Regions from separate parts of the Microbulbifer sp. SH-1 genome, predicted to be linked through region 3. Evidence: predicted binding sites of a transcription regulator. Region 3 holds the regulator's gene; each other region holds the start of a gene.
What was found. Region 3 encodes FNR, which switches genes on or off when oxygen is low (the NO sensors DNR and NnrR bind a similar motif). Its sites were predicted from a motif close to TTGATNNNNATCAA; they were not measured.

Region 1 (5,193 bases), 1.8 Mb from region 3:
CCAGCGGTCAAATACCCCCGGGTTCACCAGCGGGTTGATCGCGCAGACCGCGACCACACCCACCAGCGAGGCGCGACCGGCCAATTGTGTCCAGCGCACCGCCCTCGTTTGCAACTGGTCTTCTGCTTTCAATACCAGCCAGGCAGCACCGATATAACTGTAAGCCGCGGTAACGCCGAGGGCGGACACCGCGCAGAACAGCTGCGACGACAGGCTCTGGTCAAACCCCATCACATACTGCCCGAGCATATAACCCTGCGTGAGGGTGGTGAGCAGTGAGCCGATCTTGAAGGTGCGATCCCAGGCGAGCTTGTGATCCACCGCCGCCTTGGCGCGGAAGTCGAAGGCGACACCGCGCATGATCAAGCCGATCAACATGACCGCCACCGGGATATACAGATTCATCAGGATCAGGCTGTGGGCCGAAGGAAAGGCGATCAGCAGCAGGCCGATGGCGAGCACCAGCCAGGTTTCGTTGGCATCCCAGAAGGGGCCAATGGAGGCGATCATGGTGTCCCGCTGCAGTTCATCCTCTGCACCCATGGGCAGCAGGATGCCGACGCCGAGGTCGTAGCCATCGAGGATGGCGTAGGCCAGAACCGCGAGCCCCATTAGGGCAATGAAAACAACAGGCAGCCAGTCGCCGCTGTGGTTCAATACTTCGTTCACGCGTTACCTCCGGCAGTACCTGGTTTGGAGTTGGGCTTGATGTGGGATTCAGGCAGATTGGTGAGACTGCCGTCGGCGGCGGGTTCGGCGGTTTCGAATTCCTCCACGTAAACGGACTTGATCGCCATGCGTTTCAGGGTGTGGATATAGGCCCACATCAACACCACATAGACCAGCAGGTACATGGCGAGTGACAGCCCCACATTGGCCGGCGCCACCGGTGTTACCGCGTCTGCGGTTTTCAGGATACCGGTGACGAGCCAGGGCTGACGACCGACCTCAGTCACATACCAGCCGGCCAGCGTGGCGACCCAGCCGGAAAACGTCATTGCCACCAGAAACTTCAGAAATGCCCGCGGTATCGCCGGGCGGCGCAACAGGTAACAGCCGAGCCAGGCCGTGGCGAGCATCAGCAATCCCATACCCACCATGATGCGGAAGCCGAAAAACAGCGGTTTTACCGGCGGGTGATTGCCGTCGAAACTGTTCAGCCCGCGAATTTCCCCATCGGTCTCGTGGGTGAGAATCAGGCTCGCCATATTGGGAATGCCAACGGCAAAGTGGTTGCTGCGTGTTTCCTCATCGGGGATGGCAAACAACAGCAGCGGCGCGCCCTGTTCCGTTTCCCACACGCCCTCCATCGCGGCAATTTTCTGCGGCTGGTGCTCAAAGGTATTGAGCCCGTGCAGATCGCCGACGAAGGCCTGTAGCGGTGCGAGTATCGCCGCCAGTATCAGCCCGGTTTTCAGCGCCAGTCGCGGCGCCTGCTTTTCATCGCCTTTCAATATGCGGTAGGCGGAGAGACCGGCGACGAAGAACGCGGCGGTCAATCCCGAGGCCAGTAGCATATGCATCAACCGATACGGGAAGGACGGGTTGAAAATGACCTCTAGCCAGTTGGTTGCGTGCACCACACCGTCGCGGATTTCATAGCCCGCCGGTGTCTGCATCCAGGAATTGAGGGCGAGAATCCAGAAGGCGGAGAGCGTGGTGCCGATGGCCACCATCAACGCGGAAAATGTGTGCACCTTGCTGGGCACCCGTTTGATGCCGAACAGCATGATGCCGAGAAAGGTCGCCTCGAGAAAAAACGCGGTCAGCACCTCGTATCCCAGCAGTGGCCCGGCGATATTCCCGACTTTTTCCATATAGCCCGGCCAGTTGGTGCCGAACTGGAACGACATGGTAATGCCGCTCACCACACCGAGGGCAAAGGTGAGGGCAAAGATTTTTACCCAGAATCGGTACGCGCGCATCCACACCGGGTTGCCGGTGAGGTCGAAGCGCAGTTTGAAGAAGAAAAGAATCCAGCAGAGGGCAATGGTGATGGTGGGGAAGAGAATGTGAAAGCTGATGTTGGCGGCGAACTGGATTCGCGACAGCATCAGGGTGTCCAGCGCAGTGTCCACAGGGTGTACCTCTTAGGTGACCGCGGCCCAGGACCGCGGGTTACGGCATTTACTTCGCTTTTTTTCCGGTCGTGCTTTTGGCGGTTGTTGTATTGGTTGCTTTCGAGGTTGCTTTGGCTTTGACACCGGCTTTCAGGTCCAGCAGTTTGTTGAGACCGGAGCCCAGTTTCATCAGCTTGTGCAGATCCTTGTGATCCAGCTTGCTCAGGGTGTTGGCGAACTGGTCGAGCATTTCCAGCAGGCTGTATACCTCCTGGATTTTTTCCTGGGCCTGAGCCTCCTGCTCGTCGCGGGGATCGGTGAGCAGTAATTGCCGCAGCAGGGTGAGCGTGGGGTCCAGCTCGCGTTTGCGGCGCTCTTCGAATACGGTGCGCGCCAGATCCCAGATGGAACCGGCAGCAGTGAAGTAGTCTTTGCGGTCACCGGGCTGGTGGTGCAGCTCGATCAGCCGCCACGCCTGCAATTCCTTGAGCCCCATGCTCACGTTGCCGCGGCTGATCTTCAGCGCCTCCGCCAGCTGGTCCGCGTTCAGCGGCTCGGAATGTATGGTCAGCAGGGCAAACATCTGCCCCACGGTGCGGTTGAATCCCCAGCGGCTGCCCATCTCGCCGAAGTGCAGCACGAACGCCTGGGCCTGATTGGAAAGTTTCATTTTGTTTTTAACTTTCAGAAATTTCTGAAAATTGTAAATGTTAATTGATCGCTGTCAAGAGCATCGTTGACATGGCATGTATGCGCTCAGGAGGGCTTGGGATCATTAGGGGGAAGGTCGGCTGAAAAATGATCGCCGGTTGACCACCTTGGTGCCAGATTCCTACAATTCCACTTTTCGGAAAATAATATGCCGAATATCTCACTTTCCGCACTATTGGTGTCGATTCTACTGGTGCTCTGCTCTCCTTTCAGCGTTGAGGCCGAGGAATTCTCGCTTCTGCCCGTGTCTGATGCGCCAGAGCTTGGTGGTTCGGAAGGCTATATGCTGCTCTATGTTGATGCCGGGGGAACCGCACCCTCATTCGAGTTTGCCCGAATTGCAAGGGCAGATAGCGAGCCCCTGCCGGAGGGCGAGCGTTTCCGCTTCGTTACCAAGCCGCACAAAATCACTCTGAAAGGCCTTGCTAATGGCTTTTACCTGCTGCCGATGACAAAGGGGCAATATCAGATCATCCGGGTCAACGCGCCTCATTACAGCCTTCCATTTCGCATGAGTACGGACAACCGGCCCGAGTGGCGCTTTGTCATCGAACCGGGCAGGACCAACTATATTGGCGCATTGCACATTAATACCGAGCGTAGTGCATCACACGTGGAAATAGATCTGTTGAACAGGATTGCCATGCAGGAAACAACGATTCGAGAGCTGATGGGGGAGACCCTGCATACGTATCCGCTCGCGTTTCACACCGGGTATAGAGATGATTTTTATCGCGATACTCTGAGTAGAAAGAACATCGAGGGTGCGCAGTGAACAGTCAACCTCTGGTAATGCTGAAGAACCTCAGTCGATGTCTGCTGTTGTTTTTTTTCTACTCGCAGGTCGTGGTGGCAAATGTGCCTGCCCGTGAATTTTTTACGGAACCGGATTTCGCTTCTATCTCGATGAGCCCTGATGGGAAACGTATTGCCGGTGTGCGCCGGGAAAATGGAGAGGCTTTTCTGGAAGTATCGGAAGCTTCGGGCCGGGGGGGCGTGTACCGGCTTGCAGCAACTGACTTGAGTAAAGGCAAGACGAGTATTGATCAGTGGGCCTGGATTGATCCTGTGCGTTTGGTAGTACAAAGCACTTCCGAGCGGCGGGGTATTGAAGATTTGCTTGATACCAGGAAAAAAAGTGAATGGTCTGTGTGGGATCTGTCGAATTCAAAACCTGAACGGGCCAGTCTTAAACGTATCACAACACCCGGTTGGGTGGTGGAGGCGCTACCCGATCAGGAGCAGGAATTTCTGTATGCCAAAAGTGGGGCTTATTCCAAAATTTACCGCATCCGCGCCGATCAGCTCAGTGCGCCGGGCAAGTTGAGTAAATTGAGTGCGGTAGACGGTGGTCAGTTTACTGCCTCCAATGAAGTGCGCTCGGTTTCGGGGTATGCCGTCAGGTGGTTTCTGGATGCCGATAGCAAGCCGCGCGCGGTGTTGCACTTCGATAGTGAAGGTGATCTGACACTGAGTGCATTCAATGATGAGGGAGAAACAGAAGTTCTGGAGCAGTGGCGGGATGCGGACAAGGAACCCTCAAAGGGGAAGGTTGTTCCAATAGCTCTGGCTCCGGGAAAGGGAAAGTTCTACGGACTTGATTTTAATGAGGACATAGAACGCAGTATTTTCCTGCTGGACTATGAATCTGGTGAAAAGACACTGATTCATGAGATCAGTGCCTACAAGATTGTCGACCTCATTCTGTCTCCGCTGGATGGTTCACTCATTGGTGTGCGTACGGTTCGCAACGGTAATCGCGTGGATGAGTACTTCGACAAGGCGGTATCCGGCAGCAAGTCACAATCGGGGGCCGACATCGAGAGTGAACTTGGTCGCAGCCCGGATGGAGAGAAGCGGCTCGTTTATCGGGAGTCGCACAATCAGCCGGGTGTTTTCCTGCTCTACTCGTCCACTTCATCCAAGGTAGTTGGTGAGCGGTTTCCCGGCCTTAGAGGAAAGCTGGGTGGACGTCTGATCGAAGAGACGTTCAAAGTGGGCGATCTGGATATTCCCTACCTGCTCAGCCTGCCGGATAACGGCACTGGTCCCTCACCGCTGGTATTACTGCCCCACGGTGGTCCCATCGGGGTATTCGATGATCGCAGTTACGATCCGCTGACCCAGTATCTTGTGGCGTCAGGCTATGCGGTTTTGCGGGTGAATTTCCGCGGTTCAGGTGGATACACTGCCGAGTTGAAAGAAGCGGGTAAACAGCAGTGGGGCGCCCTGATGCTGGAGGACATTTATCGCGTTACCGACTCGGTGGTCCAGCGAGCGGATATCGATCGCAAGCGAGTGTGTGTGTTAGGTATCAGCTATGGTGGCTATGCTTCCGCGATGATGGCCACCCGCCATCCTGAGCTGTTTCGCTGTGCCGCCAGTATCGCCGGTGTCAGCGATATAAACCTCATGCTCAACT
Region 2 (5,193 bases), 2.0 Mb from region 3:
CCGCCATAATCAGAACGCCTGCCCCAGGCTCACATAGATCTGATAACGGCTGTCATCCAGGTCGTCGCGGCGATCCAGCGGGAAAGCGATATCAAAGCGCAGCGGCGCAAAAGACGTCATATAGCGCACACCAATGCCCGCACCCCAGTAGAGATCGTCGAAACTTGGCTGGGGGTCGGCGTAGGCGTTGCCGCCATCCAGGAACAGCACGCCCCCCCAGGTCTCGGTAAAGCGGAAGCGCCCCTCAAACGACACTTCACTCAGCGCCCGCCCGCCGATAGGGTCGGAGAGCGTGGGCGGTTCACCCGCCACGGTCGATGGAATCAACCGTCTCGGCCCCAGCGCCTGATAGGCGTAACCGCGCACGGAGCCACCGCCACCGGCGTAGAAGCGCTCATCCGCGGGGATATCCAGGTTGTCGATGCCGCTGATCACGCCGGCCTTGATACGCACTGCCAGAGTCGGATCGTAGCGAACCTCCTCGGCGGTGAGATAACCGGTGGCCACCAGAGTATTTTTGACAAAGCGGGTGCCGCTGCCCTTGAGATCGAAATAGGGTTTCACCTCCATGGCAATGGTGGCGCCGCGGTGTGCATCCAGCAGGTTGTCGGTTGTATCGATTTTCAGACCCAGGGGAAACGCCAGCAGGTTGTAGTTTTCACTCTCCTCCCCCTCTTCCTGTACGTCACTGAACTTCAGCTCACTGCCGATACTGAAGGTGCGGTGTTTGGTGTGGCGGCGGGAAATGGTGCCGCCGAACGTAATGGCCTCGGCCTGATAGGATTCCCGGTCTTCGTTGGACGCCTCCGCCTTGGCGGTGAAATTCTGATCATCGCGAAAAAAGCGCGGTACCAATAGCTCTCCGGTGAGAGACTGCGTGATTTCGCTGACCCGGGTCTCCACTTCAATTTTTTCACCGCGCCCGAGAATGTTGCGGTGCTCCCAACCGGCGGAGACGCCGGCGCCTTCATCGGACGCATAACCCACCCCCAGGCGCACGGTGCGATGTTTGCGCTCGATCACCAGAAAAGTGATGTCCACCATCCCTTCGTACGGGGCCGATACCTCGGCATTCACACCAGCGATCAGGTTGGTGCGCAACAGGCGCAATTTCGCCGCATCCAGCTTGCTGCGGCTGAAACAATCTCCCGGTTTCAGTTGTACCCGCTTGCGCAGAAATTCTTCGTTTACTGTCTCGACGCCTTGTACCTGTACCTGGCCAATATGCACCTCGGGGCTATCCGCCACCCGGTATTGGAGGCGTGCGGCATGTTCGCTGTGAATGACGGTGGCTTTGTAGGTCACATCCACGTTGAGCAGGCAGGCATTTTCCGCGAGATAGGTCTCAATCTTCTTTACGCCCGCAGTCACTTTTTCCGCATCCAGCGGATCGCCTTCCTGCAGACCCACACCGTCAAAGCCCGCTTTCAGGTGCGCGGGCATGCGCACATCCAGCGACTTGATCCGGAACTGACGCCCGGGCACCACCCGGTAGAGAATTTCGCCATCCGTTACCGACTGGCGCACACGCCCGTCGTAGTAACCGCGGGATCTCAGTAATTTCTCCAGCGTGCCGCGCTCGTAGCGCGCGACATCCAAGGGATCGTCGTAGGACTTGAGCACACTGCTGGATTTGCGCTGTTCATTCAGTTGATCGCGCAGCCAGCCCTGCAGTTCGCGGTCTTCCGGCACACGGATTTTGAATTTGGGCAGGCTGTCGAAAAAAGGCAGCGCATAGCCATACTGAGGGCTCAGTAACAGTAGTGCGGCCATCAGGACCACAGTTAAAAATGGAGGGGATACCGCTCTCGGAGCGAACAGGAAATTGCGCAACTCTACAACCCGCTTGCCAATCATCACCACTGCGACGCTAATGGAGAGAGAAAGTTGCGAAGAGAGTCGCAACTTTACCAGTCTTTACACCCGCGCAGCGCTCATCCCGCGCGGGCTATCTCTCCTATCTACCAGCTGTTTACCAGCAGACTCAGCGCCCCGGCACCACCTGTGTGCCAGTGCGCTCCATCAGCGGATTGCAGTTCTTGATGACGACCCGGCCCTCCAGCAGATTACCCTTGGAGTATTCGCTGAAGATGCACTCGTTGGTGCGCGGATCAAAGTTCTCCACCCAGAGATTGTCGTCTTTCCAGGTGGAACCCAGATGTCGCTGCCCATCGGGCACACTAATGTACATCACGCCGCCAAAGCGTTTCACGAACACCTGTTCAAAGTGGAAATAATAAGCGAGCCACGCCGTCAGAAAGATGATGGCAGCGACGATCGCGCCTTTGCCGAGACTGCCAAGACGGCCGCCGATGAACAGGCTCAATACAATCAGAGCGATAACGGCAGCCCAATACAGGTAAGTAATCATGCTTATCTTCCGTGACGTTATTAGTTTACGGGGTTGGCTTACAGGGTAGCGCAGTTTAGCTGGCGCGGCATAGCGCAGAAGACGGGGGACAATGCCGCCAATGCGGCGACATATGGCGGAACAGGTATTCCACTCCGCCGAAAAATGCGCCGCCAACCGCGATTCCAGCACAGGCTTGATCTCGCTCAAGACCGCCAGCGGGCGCCACTTTACACTGGAGTCCGTCAAACACAAGCGGTTGCACACTAAAAGGAGGCAATCATGGACGCTATGATCGACCTATTTACCAGTTTTTCCGGCCTGCTGAGTCTCGGGATAATTGCCTTTGTGTGCGTCATGGGCGTGTTTATCACCCGTATGGCGCTGACCAAGATGAATGAAGAGCTGGCCCGGAAAACCAACTGAGCGCGCATCGGCCCGCTCTTCCGTCGGCGCTGGCGGGGATTATCCCTCCGACAGCGCCGGCAGGTTCTCAAACAGTTTCAACGCTTCTGGATTGGCCAGCGCTTCCTGGTTTTTCACCGGTTTGCCGTGCACCACGTTGCGTACCGCAAGTTCCACGATCTTGCCGCTAATGGTGCGGGGAATATCCGCCACCTGAATCACTTTGGCGGGCACGTGGCGCGGCGTGGTGTTGGCGCGGATGGTCGTGCGGATTTTCTGAATCAGCTCGTCATCCAGCGTCAGCCCTTCGCGCAACACCACAAACAGCACCACGCGCACATCGTCGCGCCAGTCCTGGCCGATGCAGATGCTGTCCAGCACTTCTTCCACCTTCTCCACCTGGCGGTAGATTTCCGCAGTACCGATACGCACCCCACCGGGATTCAACACCGCATCGGAACGGCCGTAAATGATCACACCGCCGTGCTCAGTGATTTCCGCGTAGTCGCCGTGAGCCCAAACGCCGGGCCAGCTGTCGAAATAGGCATCGTGATATTTGCTGCCGTCGGCATCATTCCAGAAACCGATGGGCATACAGGGAAAGGAAGTGGCGCACACCAACTCGCCCTTTTCTTCCAGCACCGGTTTGCCGTCGTCGCTCCACACCTGCACCGCCATTCCGAGACCGCGGCACTGCAACTCGCCCGGATACACCGGCAGAGTGGGATTGCCGAGCGCAAAACAGGAAATGATGTCGGTACCGCCGGAAATGGAACTCAGACATACATCGGACTTGATGTCCCGGTATACGTAGCGGAAGCCCTCGTGAGCAAGCGGCGACCCGGTGGAGAGCACCGCGCGCAGACGCTCCAGCCTGTGGCTCTCCCGCGGCTTGCAGCCGGCCTTTTCCAGTGCGGCGAGGTATTTGGCGCTGGTGCCAAATACACTGATGCCTTCCTCATCCGCCATATCCCACAGGCATTGGGCCGCCGGGTAAAACGGTGAGCCGTCGTACAGCACCAGGGTGGCGCCGCAAGCGAGGCCACTTACCAGCCAGTTCCACATCATCCAGCCACAGGTGGTGAAGTAGAACAAGGTGTCGTCACGGGAAATGTCCGTGTGCAGGCGATGCTCTTTGATGTGCTGCAGCAAGGTACCGCCCACCCCGTGAACGATGCACTTGGGTACGCCGGTGGTACCGGAGGAGTACATGATGTAGAGCGGATGATTGAAGGCGGTCTGTGCAAATGTGAGCGGGCGCGCGGGCGCCTTTTCAACGAAGGTATCAAGGGTCGTGGCGCGATCCAGGCCGGCAATATCCACTGCGGTCTGCTCCGAAGAACGGGCCACCGGCACCACCACCAACTGCTGAATGGAGTCGATCTGCTCGACAATCTGCGCGAGGCGCGGCAGCGAGTCGATGACCTTGCCGTTGTAGAAATAACCTTCGCAGGCAAACAGGATTTTCGGTTCGACCTGGCCGAAGCGGTCCAACACGCCATTAATGCCGAAATCCGGGGAGCAGGAGGTCCAGATAGCGCCAAGACTGGAGACAGCGAGCATGGCCACCACGGTGTCGATGATGTTCGGCATAAAACCCGCCACCCGGTCGCCCTCGCCTACGCCCGCATCTGCCAGCGCTGCGGCCAACCGCTCCACCTGTTCATACAGCTGCTGATAGCTCAATGTGCGGCGTCTGCCGTTTTCCAGCCGTTCAACCAGTGCAGGCTTGTCATCGCGAAAACGCAGCAGGTTTTCGGCGAAGTTCAGCTGCGCCTCGGGAAACCACTCGGCGCCGGGCATACTGTCTTTGCCAAGAATTTTATTGCCCCGCGCACTGGCTATAACCTCACCGAACTCCCAAAGGTGGCTCCAGAATTGCTCGCGGTGGTCGACGGACCACTGATACAGCGCGTGATAATCCGGCAGCGACTGCTGGTGCAGCTCGTTGATCTGGCGGCGAAACTGGTCCATCTGAGTGGCGGCGATGGCCGCTTGGGTGGGTTGCCAAAGTGGTTGCACAGGATTGCTCATCTCGGCTGACTCTCTCTTGTTCTGTGTTCTGGCTGTTTTGCTGCGTTAATGCTTGCTCTGGGGCTCCATCGCCGGCCGGTAACGTCTGCGGATCGGGTAAATCAATGGTTGACCATTATTCGCGCTCTCGCCATAGGCACAATCATGCCCTGGTCTGACACTTAAAACTAATTTAAACTTATTAACAAATGTTAAATTTTGCTTAAATAATTTCTGCGCGGGAGAAACCGGTGAACACAACCGTTAAACAGCTGCGCGCCTTTGTGGCGGTAGCCAGAACCCGCAACCTCGCTGAGGCCAGCGCGCAATTGCATGTCTCCCAACCGGCCATTTCCGTAGCCATCCGCGCACTGGAAGATTCCCTTGGCGGCGCCCTGTTCAATCGCGATGGCCGCCAGCTCGCG
Region 3 (5,193 bases):
CTGCAGCGCGACCTGAAGGCGGGCCTGCGCACCTCGATGGTTTCCGCGCAGGAGCAACTGCCGGAATCCGAGACCCGCGAGTTCGACAGCTACACCCTGGCTGACGCCTACGTGACCTGGGAGCCGGCCACCGGCAGCCTGAACGGCCTGAAACTGGCCCTGGCGCTGGACAATCTGGCAGACGAGGAATACCGCGTGGCCTTCCAGGAACTGTATATGCCGGGCCGCAACATTAAACTGTCCGCGAGCTACCGCTTCTAAATTCAGCACAGGATTTAGCACGACCTGAGCGGCCCCAGGGGGAATGTTCCGGCAAACGATTGCCGACAGGTTGTTTGCCGGAACATTACCGCTGGGGCCGCGCTGCTACGGAGCTCCACTACAAGTGAACTCCGTAGCCCGCCGAAGCAGTGGTGGCCATTGCGCAAACAACCTGTCGGCAATCGTTTGCGCAATGGCCACCACTGCTTCGGCTGGTTTGGTGGTTACTGAAATAGTTTTGGAATTGCTTATGCAAGAGCAGATAAAAGAATTACTCGACAGTGAATCCGGCTACACGCTGGAACAGATGGCGGACAAGCTCGACACCAGTGTGCGCGAGATCATCGCCCAGTTACCCGCGGAGATGGCCTCGCTCGCTGGTGGTGAATACGTCTGGAGTTTGATTGAAGAACTGCCCAGCTGGGGCAAGGTCACCACCATCGTGCAAAGCGAGGGGTCGGTATTCGAGTTCAAGGGCGAGTTCCCCAAGGGCAACATTGCCCATGGCTACTACAACTTCATGCACCACAAAAGTCCCTTCCATGGCCACCTGCTGGTGGACGGCATTGTGGAAGTGGCCTTTGTGAGCAAGCCCCACCGCGGCGCGGAGAGCCATTCCATGGTGTTTCTCGCGCCCAGTGGCAACTGTGTCTTCAAGGTATTTCTGGGCCGGGATACACAGCGCCAGCTGATTCCGGAACAGGTAGCGCGTTTCAAACAGTTAAAGCAGCAGCTGGCAACCGCCGGCACTGCACATTCCTGAGGGGGAATCTGACCATGAGCGAACACAAAGCGACACAGACTGAACATCCAAAAACTGACGACGGTGCAGATCTGGTGGCGGAGGTGCGCGATTTTATCGCCACACGAAGACTGCTGAACCTGGCGAGCCTGACGCCAGACGGCTACCCGCACGCGAGCACGGCACCTTTCCTGGCGGCGGATGGCAACTTTTACCTGTTTATTTCCGATCTTTCCGAGCATGCGGCGAACCTGAAAGCGCACCGTAAGGCTTCTGTGATATTTAATGCGGACGAGGCGGATACCAGGCAGGCGTTTGCGCGCTTGCGGGTGACCTTCAACGTGGAGGCGGGAATGATCGGTCGCGAGCTGCCGTTATGGCGGGAGCGCATCGAGCAACTGCGGGAGAAATTCGGACCGGTGATGGATCATCTGAAAAATCTCGAGGATTTCCACCTGTTCGAGTTGAAGCCAAGCGCAGGCCGCTATGTAAAGGGTTTTGGCCAAGCGTATGCACTGGAAGGTCTGGAAAAGCACGTAGCCCTGCACCTCAAGGACGGCCACCGCGAGAAGGACAGCGACGCGGCCTGATCTTTGCGACGTGATCCAGCGAATCCGGTGGCGGCAAAAAAACTGAAACGCAACTGCAATCGTCAGTTGCTATTTTGGTAACAAATAACCAAAGAGTAACCAACATGGATTCCCGTAAAGGCTATCTGCTGCCACTCGTTTTTCTCTCCGCCTGCGCCGCCAATCCGGCGCAGCAGCCGCTGACAGCAACCGGTACGCTGGTGCAGGAGAACGGCAAATATTTTCTGCTGGGGGAGGACAATCGGTATCACCTGAACCGTATGCCGCAGCTGAACTATGAAAAATACCTCGGCTACGAGCTGCTGATTCAGGGGGAGATTCCCAGTTACTGCCACCAGGCGTGGCAGGACTCCATCGTGAAGGTGCACGGCGGCGCAGAGATGGTGGACCTGAACCGGGTCGACTGGTCCGATTGCCTGGAGGCGAACAAGGTGAGCCTGGTGACCGCCGACGGCCCGCGCCTGGTGTACGACTGGGAAAAAATCGACCTGGAAGACTACTACTTCTGATTTTCCGCCCTGCCCGGTCAATCGCTGCAGCTGACGCCGGCCAGGGTTGCGAGGCCGGGTTTGTCGAGCAGGGTAATGGCTCTGCCCTGCACCTTGATCAGCTCTTGTTTCTGGAAGCGGGAAATCAAGCGGCTGACGGTTTCCGCGGTGAGCCCGAGATAATTGGCGATGTCGATGCGCGGCATGGTGAGGTTGAACTCGGTCGCCGAGTAACCGCGCCGCGTGTAGCGCTCGGAGATATTGATCAACAGGGCCGCCAAACGCGCTTCTGCGGAGCGCTTGCCAAGCAGCATGACCACGTCTTTTTCCTGCCGCAGTTCCTCCGAGAAGAGATTGAAAATCTGCTTCTGCAACCCAGGCACCTGCTGCGCGAGGATTTCCAGCTGCGCAAAGGGCAATTCGCACACGCTGCTGTTTTCCAGCGCCTCGGCATAGCTGGGGTGGGCCTGGGTGCTATAGGCGTCGAGGCCGAGCAGTTCGCCCGGCAGCGCGAAATGGGTAACCTGGGCGCTGCCATCGGCGGCGATGACCACAGACTTGAAACTACCGGAGCGGATGGCGTACAGGCTGGTGAATTTGTCGCCAGCGCGAAACAACTGATCGCCGGCTTTGATCACGGTTTTCTTGCGGGTGATCTGTTCGAGACGGTCAATATCCTGCGCGGTAAGGCCCGCGGGAAGGCACAGCGCCCTGACCGAGCAGTTGCTGCAACTGACCTTTGAGACCTGTTCCGCCGATTTTTGCTCATTACTCAAACCGATCACTCTCCCGGCGGCCACTCTAGCTACCGCTTTGCTGCTGAACCGCACCGCGTTGACTCCCTCTGGCAAATTGTATCCTCCCTGTCGTGTCATAACACCCGCGAATAGCGCCCGCCGCTGCCGCTGCGGTGCAGGTGCGCATCGAATGCGGCGGCCACATTGCGCAGGAACCAGCGCCCGCGCTCGCTGACGTGAAGACCAATCTCATCCAGCGCCACCAGACCGTCATCGAACATGGGCTGCAGGCGCGTCAGTTCATCGCGGAAGTAGTGTTCAAAGGGCGCGCCGGTGCGCGATTCGACCTCCCCCCGCTCCACGCGCAACCGACACATCAGTTCCATAATGAGCCACTGGCGCAGGCGGTCGTCGTCACTCAGCTTCCAACCGCGGGAAATGGCGTTGCCACATCCGCCCACCGCCGCGGTGTAATCCTTGACGCCGTGCTGGTTCTGCCAGTAGCCGTCACGGCTGTAGCTGATGGCGGAGGCACCCAGGCCGATCAGCGCATCCGCCGGCATCAGGGTGTATCCCTGGAAGTTGCGCGCGAGGCGCCCTTCGGCGGCAGCTTGCGCCATGCCGTCGTCCGGCCGCGCGAAATGGTCCATACCGAGAAAGTGGTAGCCCGCCCCCGTCAGCCGCCGGGTGGCGGCAAGCTGCATGGCGATCTTGTCGGCAGGTGGGGGAATCAGATCCGAGCTGATCAGGCGCTGGGCCTTGAAGCGCTGCGGCAGGTGGGCGTAGTGGTACAGCGCGATGCGGTCAGGGGCGTGCTCCAACACAATGTCGATGGTCTGCTCCAGGCTCGTCACGCTCTGCCCCGGAAGTCCGTAAATCAGATCGTAGGAGATGGAACGAAAGCCCCGCGCCCGCGCACCCTCAGTCAGTGCAAGGACGTCTTCAGGGGGGCAGATTCGGTTGACGGCCCGTTGCACAGCCGGATTGAAATCCTGAATCCCCATGCTCAAGCGGTTGAAGCCGAGGCGCCGCAAGTTGTCCAGCGTGTGCGGTGCGAGGGTGCGCGGGTCCGCTTCCACGCTGTACTCAACATCGTCCCCGACCTGCAACGGGAAGACTTCACCGAGACCAAGGATCAACCGCTCAAGGTCGCCGTCGTTAAGGAACGTTGGGGTGCCGCCGCCGAGATGCAGCTGGGTCACAGGCGCCTCGACGACACAATCGCGATACCAGCGCGCCTCTCGCAACACAGTCTCCAGGTAACTCGCTGCGGAATCGTACCTTTTGGTGACAACCTTGTTGCAGGCGCAGAAGTAGCAAAGGGAGCGGCAGAATGGTATGTGCACATAAAGAGACAAGGTCTGCGCTTGTTGCAACGCCGCCCAAGGCGGCGCACCGGAGCTACCCCCGCGCGCGTGCATAGGCACAAAGCGGTCGGCGGAGGGGTAAGAGGTATAGCGCGGGCACGGGCCGGCATAGCGCTCCAAGAGCTCGGGCGTAAGCAATGCCGGCGAACGCAGTTCCGCAGTTTCCATGTCTATTTCCGTCAGCCTCCTGTTTTCACCTCGGTTTCTGACCTCGGTGGCAAGCAGGCGGAGGCTAACGGAGCCGCCGATTCACTTCTTGATCTGGATCAAGTCTGGGCAAAATTCACCCGCGCTCAATTGCCCACCGGGCGGCGGAACAGGTTCTGAATACTGGAGAAATCCAGCACGCGGTTGATGGGGTCGCCGCCGTGCAACTGGTACAGGTTTTTTGCCAGTGCCCCCAGTGGTGTAGAAGAAGCGCTGCCGGCGGCGGTATCCATGGCGAGCCCGAGATCCTTCAGCATCAGCGCCACGGAAAAACCGCCCTGGTAGTCCCGCGCCGCCGGCACATTGTCCATCACGCCCGGATAGGGATTGTATTTTTCCAGCGACCAGTTGCCGCCAGAGCTGGCACGCATGATGTCCGACAGCACTTTGGGGTCGAGCCCGTTATCCACCCCCATCTGCAGCGCTTCGGCGGTGCCTATCATGTGAATCGCGAGCAGCATATTGTTGCAGATCTTCGCCACCTGGCCGCTGCCGGCGGGGCCCGCGTGAAAGACATTCGCGCCCATGGCTTCGAGCACCGGGCGCGCCCGCTCAAGTGCTTTTTCCTCACCGCCACACATAAATGACAGTGTCCCCGCAGCGGCCGCCGCGGTACCACCGGAAACCGGTGCATCAATCGCGTCGATACCGCGCTCTCCGGCAGCGGCAATCACCTGGCGGGCGTCGCTGGCGGAGATGGTGGAGCAGTCGATCAGCAGGGTTTTGGCATCCATTGCCTGCAACAGGCCGTGTACACCGAGATACAGAGACCGCACTGCTTCACCGTGGGGAAGCATCGAC

Region 1: a site for FNR is predicted at 2,775-2,788, ahead of GNX18_RS10185 (GbsR/MarR family transcriptional regulator). Genes of this name have one in related genera too.
Region 2: a site for FNR is predicted at 2,547-2,560, ahead of GNX18_RS06855 (DUF3149 domain-containing protein). Genes of this name have one in related genera too.

The regions. Positions count from the first base shown of each region.
Region 1 covers NZ_CP046948.1:2,402,359-2,407,551, reverse strand. Annotated here, with positions in the region: gene GNX18_RS10195 (cytochrome d ubiquinol oxidase subunit II) at 1-669, opposite strand, end outside; gene GNX18_RS10190 (cytochrome ubiquinol oxidase subunit I) at 666-2,054, opposite strand; gene GNX18_RS10185 (GbsR/MarR family transcriptional regulator) at 2,128-2,730, opposite strand; gene GNX18_RS10180 (hypothetical protein) at 2,920-3,546, shown strand; gene GNX18_RS10175 (S9 family peptidase) at 3,543-5,193, shown strand, end outside.
Region 2 covers NZ_CP046948.1:1,562,770-1,567,962, forward strand. Annotated here, with positions in the region: gene GNX18_RS06840 (translocation/assembly module TamB domain-containing protein) at 1-7, opposite strand, end outside; gene GNX18_RS06845 (autotransporter assembly complex family protein) at 10-1,773, opposite strand; gene GNX18_RS06850 (hypothetical protein) at 1,985-2,371, opposite strand; gene GNX18_RS06855 (DUF3149 domain-containing protein) at 2,633-2,776, shown strand; gene GNX18_RS06860 (acetoacetate--CoA ligase) at 2,816-4,789, opposite strand; gene GNX18_RS06865 (LysR family transcriptional regulator) at 5,020-5,193, shown strand, end outside.
Region 3 covers NZ_CP046948.1:4,219,579-4,224,771, reverse strand. Annotated here, with positions in the region: gene GNX18_RS17360 (TonB-dependent hemoglobin/transferrin/lactoferrin family receptor) at 1-261, shown strand, start outside; gene hutX (heme utilization cystosolic carrier protein HutX) at 512-1,024, shown strand; gene GNX18_RS17350 (HugZ family protein) at 1,039-1,593, shown strand; gene GNX18_RS17345 (hypothetical protein) at 1,698-2,102, shown strand; gene fnr (fumarate/nitrate reduction transcriptional regulator Fnr) at 2,120-2,857, opposite strand; gene hemN (oxygen-independent coproporphyrinogen III oxidase) at 2,953-4,353, opposite strand; gene mmsB (3-hydroxyisobutyrate dehydrogenase) at 4,479-5,193, opposite strand, start outside.